3 regions of the Streptomyces pseudoechinosporeus genome follow, and region 2 is predicted to be linked to each of the others. Evidence: riboswitches for the same ligand, from Rfam matches in the RefSeq annotation. Region 2 holds a riboswitch; each other region holds the start of a gene.
The links. Region 2 has a riboswitch for cyclic di-AMP ahead of ACYVO6_RS23920 (M23 family metallopeptidase). Riboswitches for the same ligand answer to the same signal wherever they lie in the genome.

Region 1: linked by a shared signal. The riboswitch ahead of ACYVO6_RS14110 (C40 family peptidase) and the one ahead of ACYVO6_RS23920 (M23 family metallopeptidase) in region 2 are both predicted to bind cyclic di-AMP.
Region 3: linked by a shared signal. The riboswitch ahead of ACYVO6_RS02495 (C40 family peptidase) and the one ahead of ACYVO6_RS23920 (M23 family metallopeptidase) in region 2 are both predicted to bind cyclic di-AMP.

What each region holds. Positions count from the first base shown of each region.
Region 1 is NZ_BAAGPS010000009.1:568,748-572,780, forward strand. Features, by position in the region: gene ACYVO6_RS14090 (ATP-binding protein) at 1-264, shown strand, start outside; gene ACYVO6_RS14095 (LysR family transcriptional regulator) at 268-1,185, opposite strand; gene ACYVO6_RS14100 (LysE family translocator) at 1,286-1,909, shown strand; gene ACYVO6_RS14105 (DUF6328 family protein) at 1,924-2,508, opposite strand; gene ACYVO6_RS14110 (C40 family peptidase) at 2,586-3,059, opposite strand; cyclic di-AMP (ydaO/yuaA leader) riboswitch at 3,063-3,229, opposite strand; gene ACYVO6_RS14115 (hypothetical protein) at 3,596-3,907, opposite strand; gene ACYVO6_RS14120 (ATP-dependent Clp protease proteolytic subunit) at 3,915-4,033, opposite strand, start outside.
Region 2 is NZ_BAAGPS010000023.1:116,595-120,627, forward strand. Features, by position in the region: gene ACYVO6_RS23915 (M16 family metallopeptidase) at 1-1,167, shown strand, start outside; cyclic di-AMP (ydaO/yuaA leader) riboswitch at 1,381-1,538, shown strand; gene ACYVO6_RS23920 (M23 family metallopeptidase) at 1,552-2,340, shown strand; gene ACYVO6_RS23925 (GntR family transcriptional regulator) at 2,558-3,253, shown strand; gene ACYVO6_RS23930 (HPr family phosphocarrier protein) at 3,479-3,760, opposite strand; gene ACYVO6_RS23935 (bifunctional acetate--CoA ligase family protein/GNAT family N-acetyltransferase) at 3,932-4,033, shown strand, end outside.
Region 3 is NZ_BAAGPS010000002.1:4,267-8,299, forward strand. Features, by position in the region: gene pcrA (DNA helicase PcrA) at 1-2,043, opposite strand, end outside; cyclic di-AMP (ydaO/yuaA leader) riboswitch at 2,305-2,477, shown strand; gene ACYVO6_RS02495 (C40 family peptidase) at 2,485-3,645, shown strand; gene ACYVO6_RS02500 (hypothetical protein) at 3,744-4,033, opposite strand, start outside.

The sequences.
Region 1 (4,033 bases), on a different contig from region 2:
CCCACCTTCACGGTGGATCTCGCTCTCGACCGTGACGAACAGCTGCGCATCGGCGTGACCGACAGCCACCCGCGCTTCCCGAAACGGCTTCCCGCGGCCGTCCAACAGGACAACGGCCGGGGCATGGTGATCATTCGCTTCCTCACCGCCGAGTGCGGCGGGAAGCTGACGGTCCGGCCCACCCGTGAGGGCGGCAAGACGGTCTCGATCATGCTGCCTTGGACGACTCCGGTTCAGCCGGTTCTGCCGACTGAGGGCCGCTGACCGTCAGCCCTGTTGGGCCGCGCGGCCGAAGGCGCCGCGGAGCAGCGCGCGGAAGGCGTCGGCCGCGGGTGCCTGCTCGTCGGTGCGGTAGGCGACCGAGATCGTCCTGCGCAGGTCTCCTGGTTCCAGGAGGCGCATGCTCACCGGGGTGGCGGCGGTTCTGGCGACCATCTCCGGGACCACCGCGATGCCGAGGCCCGCGCTGACCAGGGCGCACACCAGGGCGTAGCCGGGAGTCGCGACGAGCACCGAGGGCGTGGCGCCCGCGCGGGCGAGCGCGGCCTCCACGCCCTGCCGGGGCGGGTGGTCCGGGGCCATGCTGATCAGTTGCTGGCCGGCAAGACCGGTCAGCGGCAGCCGGGACGAGCCACTGGTCAGGGCGTGCCCGGGAGCGGTCACGAGTACCAACTCCTCGACCAGGACCGGCTCCGCGGACACGGCGGAGGGCAGCGGGACGGGCTCCGCGGGCTCGTAGCCGTGCGTCAGCGCCAGGTCCACCTCGCCCGCGGCCACCGCGGCGACGCCGGCCGGTGGCTCGTAGTCCGCCACGGACAGCTCCACATCGGGATGGGCCCTGCGGAACGCGCTCAGCACCGGCGGCAGCAGATGGATCCCGGCGGTTTGGAAGGTGCCGAGCCGCAGGGTGCCGCCGGACAGCCCGGCCAGACGCGCCAGTTCGTGCCGCGCCCGGTCCATCTCGTCGAGCACCCGGCGTGCCCGGGCCACGAGGAGTTCGCCCGCGCCGGTCAAACGGGCGCCGCGGTGGTGGCGTACGAGCAACGCCGTCCCTGCCTCCCGCTCCAGCTTGGCCAGTTGCTGGGAGAGCGCGGGCGTGGTGTAGCCGAGGCGCTCGGCGGCCCGGGTGATCGAACCGGCCTCGGCGACAGCCACCAGCGCCGCGAGCCGCGTCGGGTCGTACATGCGACGCTCCCAGCTGAAGAGGTGGCTAAAGAACTGCTTAAGGCCGACCCAGGATATTGCACATACCTGCTGAAGGCTCTGAGCGGGCACGCTGGTGCTCATGGACGGACAGCTCATCGCCTTCACCGGGGTCGCCGCGGGCCTGGTCGCCATGCCCGGCGCCGACTTCACCGTCGTGGTCCGCAACGCCCTGGTCTCCCGCCGGGCCGGTATCGCGTGCGCGCTCGGGATCGCGGCGGCGCTGCTCGTCCACACGGCGCTCGCCGTCGTCGGGGTGGCCGCGGTGCTGACCGCCGTGCCCCCGCTGTTCCGGGCGCTCCAACTGCTGGGCGGTGCCTATGTCCTCTGTCTCGGCGTACGGACGCTGCAGTCGGTGCGCGCGAGGCGTACGCCGGGGGCCGAGGATCCGCCGGTCGTGTCCGGCGCCGGAGCCCTGCGGCAGGGCTTCGTCACCAACGCCCTCAACCCGAAGGCGACGATCACCTTCCTCAGTCTGCTGCCGCAGTTCGTACCGGCCGGAAGTCCCGCGATGCCGCGGACGCTGGTCCTCGCACTGATCGTGGTCGCGCTCGCCCTGATCTGGTTCCCGGCGGTCGCGCTGCTCGTGGACCGGCTCGGCCGGTGGCTGCGCAGGCCGCGTACCGCCCGGGCCATCGAGGCCGTCACCGGAACCGCCCTCACGGCGCTGGGGCTGGGGCTCGTTCTCGAACCGCTGCTGGCCTGAGCCGGAGCCCGGGCTCAGGAATCGTCCGGGCGTCGGTCGGCGGCGCGTTTCATCAGGAGCGGTACGAGGCCCCACAGGCCGAGGCAGATCGCCAGGGTGCCCGCGCCGGACAGGATCCCTTCCAGCCGGCCCGCCGTCACATCCACGACCAGCAGGACCGATCCGGTGAGCGCGAACGCCAGCACGCCCATCCCGATCTGGGCGAGATGCGAGGAGACCGCCACGATCTGCGGCTTGGCGCCCTGCTGGAACAGCCGGCGGTGCAGGGCGGCCGGTGCCGTGAGGAGTACGGAGGACAGCACGGCGAGCAGCAGCGTCGTGATGTACGTGGCGCGCTGCACCGAGTCGAGGTCCGGGAAGCGCGGGGTGAACGCGAGGCTGAGCAGGAACGCGAAGAGGATCTGCACGCCCGTCTGGGTGACCCTCAGTTCCTGGAGCAGTTCGATGAAGTTGCGGTCGGCGCGCTCGAGCGGCGTCTCGTGCCGCTCGAGCGGGCTTTCGGCGCCCGGACGCTCGGCGCCCGGACGCTCGGCGCCCGGACGTCGCTCGTCGGGCTGTCGGTCGCCGGGCTGCCGGTCGATGGGTGGTTGGTCGGCCATGGCTCCATGAGTAACCCGTCAGCCGCCGTGTCACGCCCCGTGGGGTGGCGGCGATGATCGCCGCCACCCCAGGCGTATCACCTGACCCGGCCGTACCAGACGCTCTTCGTCCAGATCTTCTGCAGCTTCACCACGTCCCCGGTCTTCGGGGAGTGCCAGATCCGTCCCTTCCCGGCGTAGACGCCGACGTGGTACACGTTCCGGCCCGAGTGGAAGAACACAAGGTCTCCCTGCTTGCGGCTCGAAGCCGAGATATGGCGCGTCTTGTTGTATTGCTGCGCGGCCGTGCGGGGCAGCTTCTTCCCCGCCTTCTTGTACGCGTAGAGAGTGAGCCCGGAGCAGTCGAAGCGCTTGGGCCCCTCGGCTCCCCACTTGTACGGGGACCCCTTCTTGGAGGCCGCCACCTGAAGCGCCTTCTTCGCTGGGGTGACTGCTTCGGCGTCAGATGCGAAGCCGGGGGCCACAACACTGCCGCCGACAACGGCGACGGTGAGAGCCGATGCGGTACCGGCCCTGGTCAACAGCGACGGGACACGATTGAGCGCAGACATGCGCAACCCTTCGTCAGCCGCCTGTGAAGGATGACCTGTCGGATTCGGGCTGGCGAAGTTGCCCGGCCGCGGTGTGCGGCTTCACCCCAAGGACCACTCGGAAGTTCTCCGGCGGCCCGTCGTGCTTGGGTCCTCCACTCCTGCCGATCCACTTCTGTCGACCCGTCATCCGAGCGGCGGCAGGACTCGGCGTCCGCCCGGACCGCCCCGCCACTGCGGCGGGGGCTTGTCGTCAGAAGGGATCTTTACGCACGAACGTCGGAAAGTCCGAGCGGAATCGGTGGTTTGTGGGCTTACTCACCACTCAGCCGTTCGGTGGACAGACCTGCTTCAGAACGAGCGTTGAGGAGGTCGAGGAGCCTCGTACCAGCGACGGAATGTCCGATTCCGGCGTTGGAGTACGCGCGTTGCGCAAGTCATGCGGGTCTTTGAACGTAGCTCTTCCTGCGCCGTTCAGGGGTACGCCATTTGGTCCGTTTCACCCTTGTCCAGACGCCTCGTCAGTTGCCCGCGAGGCGCCCGGGCCGGTTGGTGCGTCAGCTGTCGGAGGATCCCGGCGGCAGGGTGACGCGGGCCGCCCGGCGTTCACCGTCGAGCACCCGCAGGGCCCGCGTCAGGGTCGGTGCGTGCAGCTCGTGCTCGCCCCGCTGGTGCATCAGGGTCAGCGCGTCGCGCAGCGCGGCGGCCTTGGCGACCAGTGCCTGTGCCGCGCGCAGTCCGCCATAGGTGTCGCCACGGTTCGCCGGATTGATCCGGCCGAGGAGATCGAGCACCTCCAGATAACGGTCGACCAGTTCACCCTCCGCCCGGGTCAGCGCCGGCAGCGGGGGCAACTCGGGTGGGAGCATCTGCCGTTCACCTCGCGCCGGGTATGGCGAGCGAGGCCTTGCGGCTCGGGATGATGCGGTCGATCAGCCCGTACTCCAGCGCCTGCGGTGCTTCCAGGATCTTGTCCCGCTCGATGTCCTCGCTGA
Region 2 (4,033 bases):
GCGTTCTCCGAAGGCACCGACAAGCACTCCGCCGAGGAGTTCGCCGCCGAACTGGAGCGCTGCGGGGCCACGCTGGACTCGCACGCCGACCACCCGGGCGTACGACTGAGCCTCGAAGTCCCGGTGTCGCGGCTTCCGAAGGCGCTCGGCCTGCTCGCCGACGCCCTCAGGGCGCCCGCCTTCGAGGACAACGAGGTCGAACGGCTGGTCCGCAACCGGCTCGACGAGATCCCGCACGAGACCGCCAACCCGGCCCGCCGCGCCGCCAAGGAGCTCTCCAAGGAGCTCTTCCCGGCGACCTCGCGCATGTCGCGCCCGCGCCAGGGCACCGAGGAGACGGTCGCGACCATCGACTCGGCGGCGGTACGCGCCTTCTACGAGAAGCACGTACGCCCCGCGACGGCCACCGCGGTCGTCGTCGGCGACCTCACGGGCGTCGACCTCGACGCGCTGCTCGGGGACACGCTCGGAGCCTGGACCGGCTCGCCGGCCGAGGCGCGTCCCGTGCCTCCGGTGACCGCCGACGACACCGGCCGCGTGGTCATCGTCGACCGCCCCGGAGCCGTCCAGACACAGCTGCTCATCGGCCGCGTCGGCGCCGACCGGCACGACCGTGTGTGGCCCGCCCAGGTGCTCGGCACGTACTGCCTCGGCGGCACTCTCACCTCCCGCCTGGACCGCGTCCTGCGCGAGGAAAAGGGTTACACCTACGGTGTGCGGGCGTTCGGCCAGGTGCTGCGCTCCGCTCCGGACGGCGCCGGCGCCGCGATGCTCGCCATCAGCGGCTCGGTGGACACGCCGAACACCGGCCCGGCGCTCGACGACCTCTGGAAGGTGCTGCGCACGCTCGCGGCCGAGGGCCTGACGGACGCCGAGCGCGACATCGCCGTACAGAACCTGGTGGGCGTGGCGCCGCTCAAGTACGAGACCGCGGCCGCCGTCGCCGGCACGCTCGCCGACCAGGTCGAGCAGTACCTGCCGGACGACTTCCAGGCGACGCTGTACCGCCAACTCGCCGCGACGGGCACCGTGGAGGCCACCGCGGCGGCCGTGAGCGCCTTCCCGGTGGACCGTCTGGTGACCGTCCTCGTCGGGGACGCCGCTCAGATCGAGGAGCCCGTCAAGGCCCTCGGAATCGGTGAAGTGAGCGTGGTCGCGGCCGAGTAGAGCCGCTGCACATCCCGGGGACCCTGAAGGCTGATGAGCCTTCAGGGTCCCTCTTTGTCCAAATTGATTGGATTGATTGGGAGTTGATATGGGGATTGTGTGTCTGCCCTGTGGCGTGCGCTACAAAAACCGTCATCCGTTTGTTGTTTGAGAGACGGCCCGCTTAGCGTCGGTCCGGCTGTTCGTCAGGCAGTGCGCCGCACCCGCGGCACCGGACAGTCATCGCCGAGTCCCCGTACGGCGCGAGCCAGGGGAGCCGGGGACCCATCGCAGTCCCTGGGGTGAATCGGGCGCCCTCCTGGAGGGAGCCCGTAGGAGACCTTCCTGCTCCGAACCCGTCAGCTAACCCGGTAGGCGAGAAGGAAGGAAAGGACCAGCCACTTCATGGCGTTCACCCGCGCCACCGGGAAGCACCGTCGCCCGAGCCGTACGAAGCGCACGTCCTCGAGGACCGTGGGCGTCGCGACGCTCGCCACCACCGGTGTCATCGGCACCCTGGCCGCCCCGGCGTTCGCCGACGAGTCCTCGGTCGAGCAGACAGGGCTGACCCAGGCCGTCACCATGGGCGACTCGGTCGCCGACCAGATCGACGCCCAGGCCCACGCTCAGCAGCAGGCCGCCGAAGAGGCCGCCGCCCGCAAGGCGGCCGAGGAGGCCGCGAAGAAGCGGGCCGCCGAGGAGAAGGCCCGGGCCGAGGCGAAGGCCAAGGCGGAGCGCGAGGCCAAGGAGCGCGCCGCCCGCGAGGCCGAGCGCAAGCGCCTGCTCAACTCCTTCGTCTCGCCGATCAGCGACTCGTACGTCTCCACCGGCTACAAGGCCGGCGGCTCCGTCTGGTCCTCCGGCAGCCACACCGGCATCGACTTCCACGCCGCCAGCGGCACCACCGTCCGCGCCGTGGGCGCCGGTACCGTCGTAGAGGCCGGCTTCGAGGGCTCGTACGGCAACCAGGTCGTCATCAAGATGAACGACGGCACGTACACCCAGTACGCCCACATGTCGTCCATCTCCGTCTCCGTCGGCCAGAGCGTCACCCCGGGCCAGCAGATAGGCCTCTCCGGGGCGACCGGCAACGTCACCGGAGCACACCTCCACTTCGAGGCGCGCACGTCCCAGGAGTACGGCTCGGACATGGACCCCCTCGCCTACCTCCGCTCGCACGGCGTGGACGTCTGACGACTCGGACTCACCGCACCGCTCCCGAAGGCCCCGGCTCACCGAGCCGGGGCCTTCGCGCATGCCGACGGGACGACTGCCTGTTCTGCGGCACTATGTGTCCAAAAAATAGCTGTGGATTCCGGCCCGCCATCGGAATTTCCGGCTCTCTGCAATAGAGTCACTGAACTGGCGTCAATCGACCGCGTTTCGCGGGGATTAAGGCGGAGGTCGGGTCATGCGTATTCCCGCGCACTCGGTATGCACGGCGATCCGTGACGACATCGTCGCGGGTGTCTACGAACGCGGCAGCCGGCTCACCGAGGAACTGCTCGCGCGTCGCTACGGCGTCTCGCGGGTCCCCGTGCGGGAGGCGCTGCGCACGCTGGAGGCGGAAGGTTTCGTCGTCACTCGCCGGCACGCGGGCGCCTGCGTCGCGGAACCCACCGAGCAGGAGGCCGCCGACCTGCTGGAGATGCGTATGCTCCTGGAGCCGCTGGGTGCCGCGCGTGCCGCGCAGAGGCGTACGGAGGCGCACCTCAAGGTGCTGCGAGGCCTGGTCAGGCTGGGGCAGGAGCGGTCCAGGAGGGGCCAGAGCGAGGATCTGCGCTCGCTGGGCGGCTGGTTCCACGAGACGCTCGCGCAGGCCTCCGGCAGCCCCGCGCTGACCTCGATGCTCACCCAGCTGCGGCACAAGATCGCCTGGATGTACTCGGTCGAGGCGCCTGCCAACCCCGCCGAGTCCTGGTCGGAGCACGGCGGCATCGTGGACGCCGTGGCGCGCGGCGACAGCGAGCGGGCCCGGGCGATCACGGCGCTGCATACCGAGCGGGCGACGGCCGCGCACCGGCTGCGCTTTCCCGAGCGGGGTGATCGCGTGGAGCGCGTGAGGACTTCGCAACATCCCGTAAACACGGCGAGCCTGCGGCATTAACAGTGGCGCCGTATACAAAGGGGGAGTAATTCGCGGGGGATTATTTTCGCTGCCCGCAACCTGGAATTGCAAAGGGCCCGCCCGGCATTCCGGGCGAGCCCTTTAGGTGCGTGTGCGGAAGGTGCCCTTCAAAGCGACGACTGCCGCAACCATCAATTGAGGAACCACGACGGCGCGCAACCACCTCCGCGAGAGCGGCGCCGGTTTAGGCGCAAAGGGGGCGCACTAAACAGTCTCGGGCAGCTCCTCCAAGCCCTCCGCGACCAGCTTGGCCAGGCGGTCGAGCGCGGCGTCCGCGCCCTCGGCGTCGGAGGCCAGGACGATCTCCTCGCCGCCCTTGGCGCCCAGGCCGAGCACCGCGAGCATGGAAGCGGCGTTGACGGGGTTGCCGTCCGCCTTGGCGATCGTCACGGGGACGCCGGCGGCCGTGGCCGCACGGACGAAGATGGAGGCGGGGCGGGCGTGGAGGCCCTCGGCCCAGCCGACGTTGACGCGGCGCTCAGCCATGTGATGCTGCCCTTCAGGTGTTCTCAGGTTGTCTAGACCACTATTCCATACCGTGAAGCGGCCCCGAGCGGGTGTGGAGCCCGGTTGAAGCCATGAGCCCGTGCGGGGGCCCGAGTCGGGTCCCCAGACTGCCTCGCGCCATTGTCGGACACGAGCCGTACTCTGGGGCCCATGCAGACCTCGTCGGACCGGCACGAGTATCCCGCCCACTGGGAGGCCGACGTCGTGCTGCGCGACGGCGGCACCGCGCGCATCCGGCCGATCACGACCGAG
Region 3 (4,033 bases), on a different contig from region 2:
CGTGATGCCGACATACGCGAGCCGCCGCTCCTCCTCCAGCTCCTTGGTCTGGCCGAGGGCGCGCATGTGCGGGAAGACACCGTCCTCCATGCCGGTCAGGAACACCACGGGGAATTCGAGACCCTTGGCGGTGTGGAGGGTCATCAGCGTTATGACGCCGGAGCCGTCCTCTTCCTCGTCCGGGATCTGGTCGGAGTCGGCGACGAGCGCGACCCTCTCCAGGAAGTCGGAGAGCCCGCCCGATGCCTCGCCCTCGCCGGCCTCCTGCTCGAACTCCAGGGCCACGGCGGCCAGTTCCTGGAGGTTCTCGATGCGGGTCTCGTCCTGCGGGTCGGTCGAGGCCTGCAACTCGGCCAAATAGCCGGTGCGTTCGAGGATTGCTTCCAGGACGGTCGCCGGGCCCGCGCCCGACTCGACGATGGTCCGCAGGTCCTCCATCAGCGTGTTGAACCGCTTGACGGCGTTCGTCGAGCGGGCCGCCATGCCGTACGCCTCGTCGACGCGGCGCAGCGCCTGCGAGAAGCTGATCTTCTCCCGCGAGGCGAGTGCGTCGATCATCGCCTCGGCCCGGTCGCCGATGCCCCGCTTGGGGACATTGAGGATCCGCCTCAGCGGTACGGAGTCCTCCGGGTTGGCGAGAACTCTCAAGTACGCGAGGACGTCCCGGACTTCCTTGCGCTCGTAGAAGCGGACGCCGCCGACGACCTTGTAGGGCAGGCCGACGCGGATGAAGACCTCTTCGAAGACACGGGACTGGGCGTTCGTACGGTAGAAGACGGCGACGTCGCCCGCCTTCGCCTCACCGGCGTCGGTCAGCCGGTCGATCTCGTCGGCGACGAACTGCGCCTCGTCGTGCTCCGTGTCGGCGACGTAGCCCGTGATGCGCGCGCCCGCGCCCGCGTTGGTCCACAGGTTCTTGGGGCGGCGGCTTTCGTTGCGCTCGATGACCGCGTTGGCTGCGGTGAGGATCGTCTGGGTGGAGCGGTAGTTCTGCTCCAGGAGGATCGTCTTCGCGTCCGGGTAGTCCTCCTCGAACTGGAGGATGTTGCGGATGGTCGCGCCGCGGAAGGCGTAGATGGACTGGTCGGCGTCGCCCACGACGCACAGCTCGCCCGGGTCGCCCTCGGGGCCGGAGGGCCCGACCAGCTCACGCACCAGCGCGTACTGGGCGTGGTTCGTGTCCTGGTACTCGTCAACCAGTACGTGGCGGAAGCGGCGCCTGTAGTGTTCGGCAACGTCCGGAAAGGCCCGGAAGAGATTGACCGTGGTCATGATCAGGTCGTCGAAGTCGAGGGCGTTCGCCTCACGCAGCCGTGACTGGTACATCGCGTAGGCCTGGGCGAGGGTCTTCTCGAAGCCGTCGGAGGCCTGGGCGGCGAAGTCCTCTTCGTCGATCAGCTCGTTCTTCAGGTTCGAGATCTTGGCGCTGAACGACTTGGGCGGGAAGCGCTTCGGGTCGAGGTCCAGGTCGCGGCAGACCAGGGCCATGAGGCGCTTGCTGTCGGCGGCGTCGTAGATCGAGAACGAGGACGTGAAGCCGAGCTTCTTCGACTCCCGGCGCAGAATGCGGACGCAGGCGCTGTGGAAGGTCATCACCCACATCGCGTTCGCACGCGGGCCGACGAGGTGCTCGACGCGCTCCTTCATCTCGCCCGCGGCCTTGTTGGTGAACGTGATCGCAAGGATCTGGCCCGGGTGGACGTTCCGCTCGCCGAGCAGGTACGCGATCCGGTGTGTGAGCACACGGGTCTTGCCGGAGCCGGCGCCGGCCACGATGAGCAGGGGGGAGCCGGAATGCACGACCGCCGCGCGCTGGTTGTCGTTCAGCCCCTCCAGGAGCGTGGCCGCCTCCACATGGGGACGCGGGGCACCATCGCGGTAGTAGGCCTCCCGGTCCGGCGGCACGTCGAACTTCCCGCCGAACAGATCGTCCGGAACCTGTTCCGGTACGTGCTCGTCCTCGGGCGGCGGCGGGGGCTCTTCCTCGTGGTCCCGCGAGGGTTTGAGGTCCGCCAGGAAGCTGTCATCAAAGAGGCTGCTCATCGCTCTCCGAGTCTAGGCTCCTCCACTGACACCTCGCCGCCGCCCCGAGAACTCGGCCGGTACGACCCTGCCGGGAGCCTGCCGGGATTTCTCTCACCCTCCAGGACCGTCCCGTCACGGTCGGCGACGGATCATGGCACCTGAGGCTAAGGTCACGAAAACGTATCGGACAATTCGCTCATCAACCTTCACAAGAGCCACACGAGTTGGTTAGCTTTCGCAGTGGGCCGCTCGACCCCCACCGGCGAACGTCGCCGGGCCGTGCGGCTCCCGCCGAGTCCGGAACGCCCTAGTGGCCGCCCGGAGCCGGGGACCCACCGACCTTTGGGGTGAATCGGTCCAACTCCCTTAGGGGACAAGGACCGTAGGGCAAACCTTCCGAAGCACACGCCCGAACCCGACAGCTAACTCGGTAGGCGGAGCACGGAAGGAGTCGCCTTCGTGGCGCCACACCGCAAAGCGCGGTCGTCCAGTCCCAAGGGCATACGGACCCCTGCCCTCGCCACCGCCGCTCTCACCTCGGTGGCTCTCCTGTCGCAGACCGCGAACGCTTCGCCCTCCGCGGAGCCGCAGCCCAGCCTCGACGAAGTCCAGAAGAAGGTCGACGACCTCTACCAGCAGGCGGAGACGGCGACCGAGAAGTACAACGGTGCCAAGGAGAAGAGCAGCAAGCAGCGCAAGAAGGTCGACAACCTCCTTGACGACGTGGCCTCGCGCACGCAGAAGCTCAACGAGGCGCGCGAGGAGCTCGGTACGTTCGCCGCCGCGCAGTACCGCACGGGCGCCGCCGCCCCTGACACCGCGTCACTGCTGCTCGCGGACACCCCGCAGGACTACTTCGACCAGAACCAGCTGATGGACCGGCTGACCAGCCGTCAGCAGCAGGCCGTCGAGGACTACGCGACGCAGCAGTCCGAGATGACGCAGCGGCGTCAGGAGGCCTCCGAGAGCCTTCAGGCGCTCACCAAGACCGAGAACACCCTGAAGTCGTCCAAGGCGGACGTTCAGCGGAAGCTCGCCGAGGCGCGCCAGTTGCTCTCGCGGCTGACCGCCGAGGAGAAGGCGCGGCTCGCGGCGATCGAGCGGGAGAAGCGGGAGGAGGCCCAGCGCAAGGCGGAGGAGCTGGCGCGGCAGCAGCAGGCCGCGGAGGAACAGCGCCGCCAACAGCAGCAGGCCCAGCAGACTCCCGCGCCCTCCACCGGCGCGGGGACCTCGACCGGCACGGGCAGCTCCGCGGGGAGCGCCACCTCGACCGCCAAGGGCGAGAAGGCGCTCGCCTTCGCCCGTTCCCAGACCGGCAAGCCGTACGTCTGGGGCGCCTCAGGACCCGGCTCCTACGACTGCTCCGGCCTCACCCAGGCCGCCTGGAAGGCCGCCGGCGTCACCCTCCCGCGCACCACCTGGGACCAGGTCAAGATCGGCACCCAGGTCTCGGTCGCCAGCGCCCAGCCCGGCGATCTCGTCTTCTTCTACGACGACATCAGCCACGTCGGCCTCTACCTGGGCGACGGCATGATGATCCACGCCCCGAAGCCAGGTGCGTACGTCCGCGAGGAGTCGATCTACTACATGCCGATCCACAGCGTGGTCCGCCCGGCATGAGGCACGCGCGCGTGGACCCCTTTTCGGGGTGCACGCGCGCGTGAGCCCTTTTCGGGGCTCTTCAAGGGGCGGTTCTTACGGGGGTTCTTCAAGGCCCGTCAGGTCCAGAGCACCGCGATGAAGACGTTCGCGGTGGTCAGCCCGCCCACCAGCCCGAACAGGCCCTTGTCCACCTTCTCCTCGTCCCGCTTCACATACACGAGACCCAGGATCACGATCAGCAACGCCAGCTTGACGCCGATCTTGACGTTGTTGACCGTCTGGTCGTCGGCCTGGTTGAGGCCGACCAGGATCACGCCCGTGACGAGCATGGTGAACGCCCCGTGGAGCATCGCGGGGCCGAAGCGGGCCGTGCCCTCACCCATCGCCTTCATCTGGGTGAGGAAGC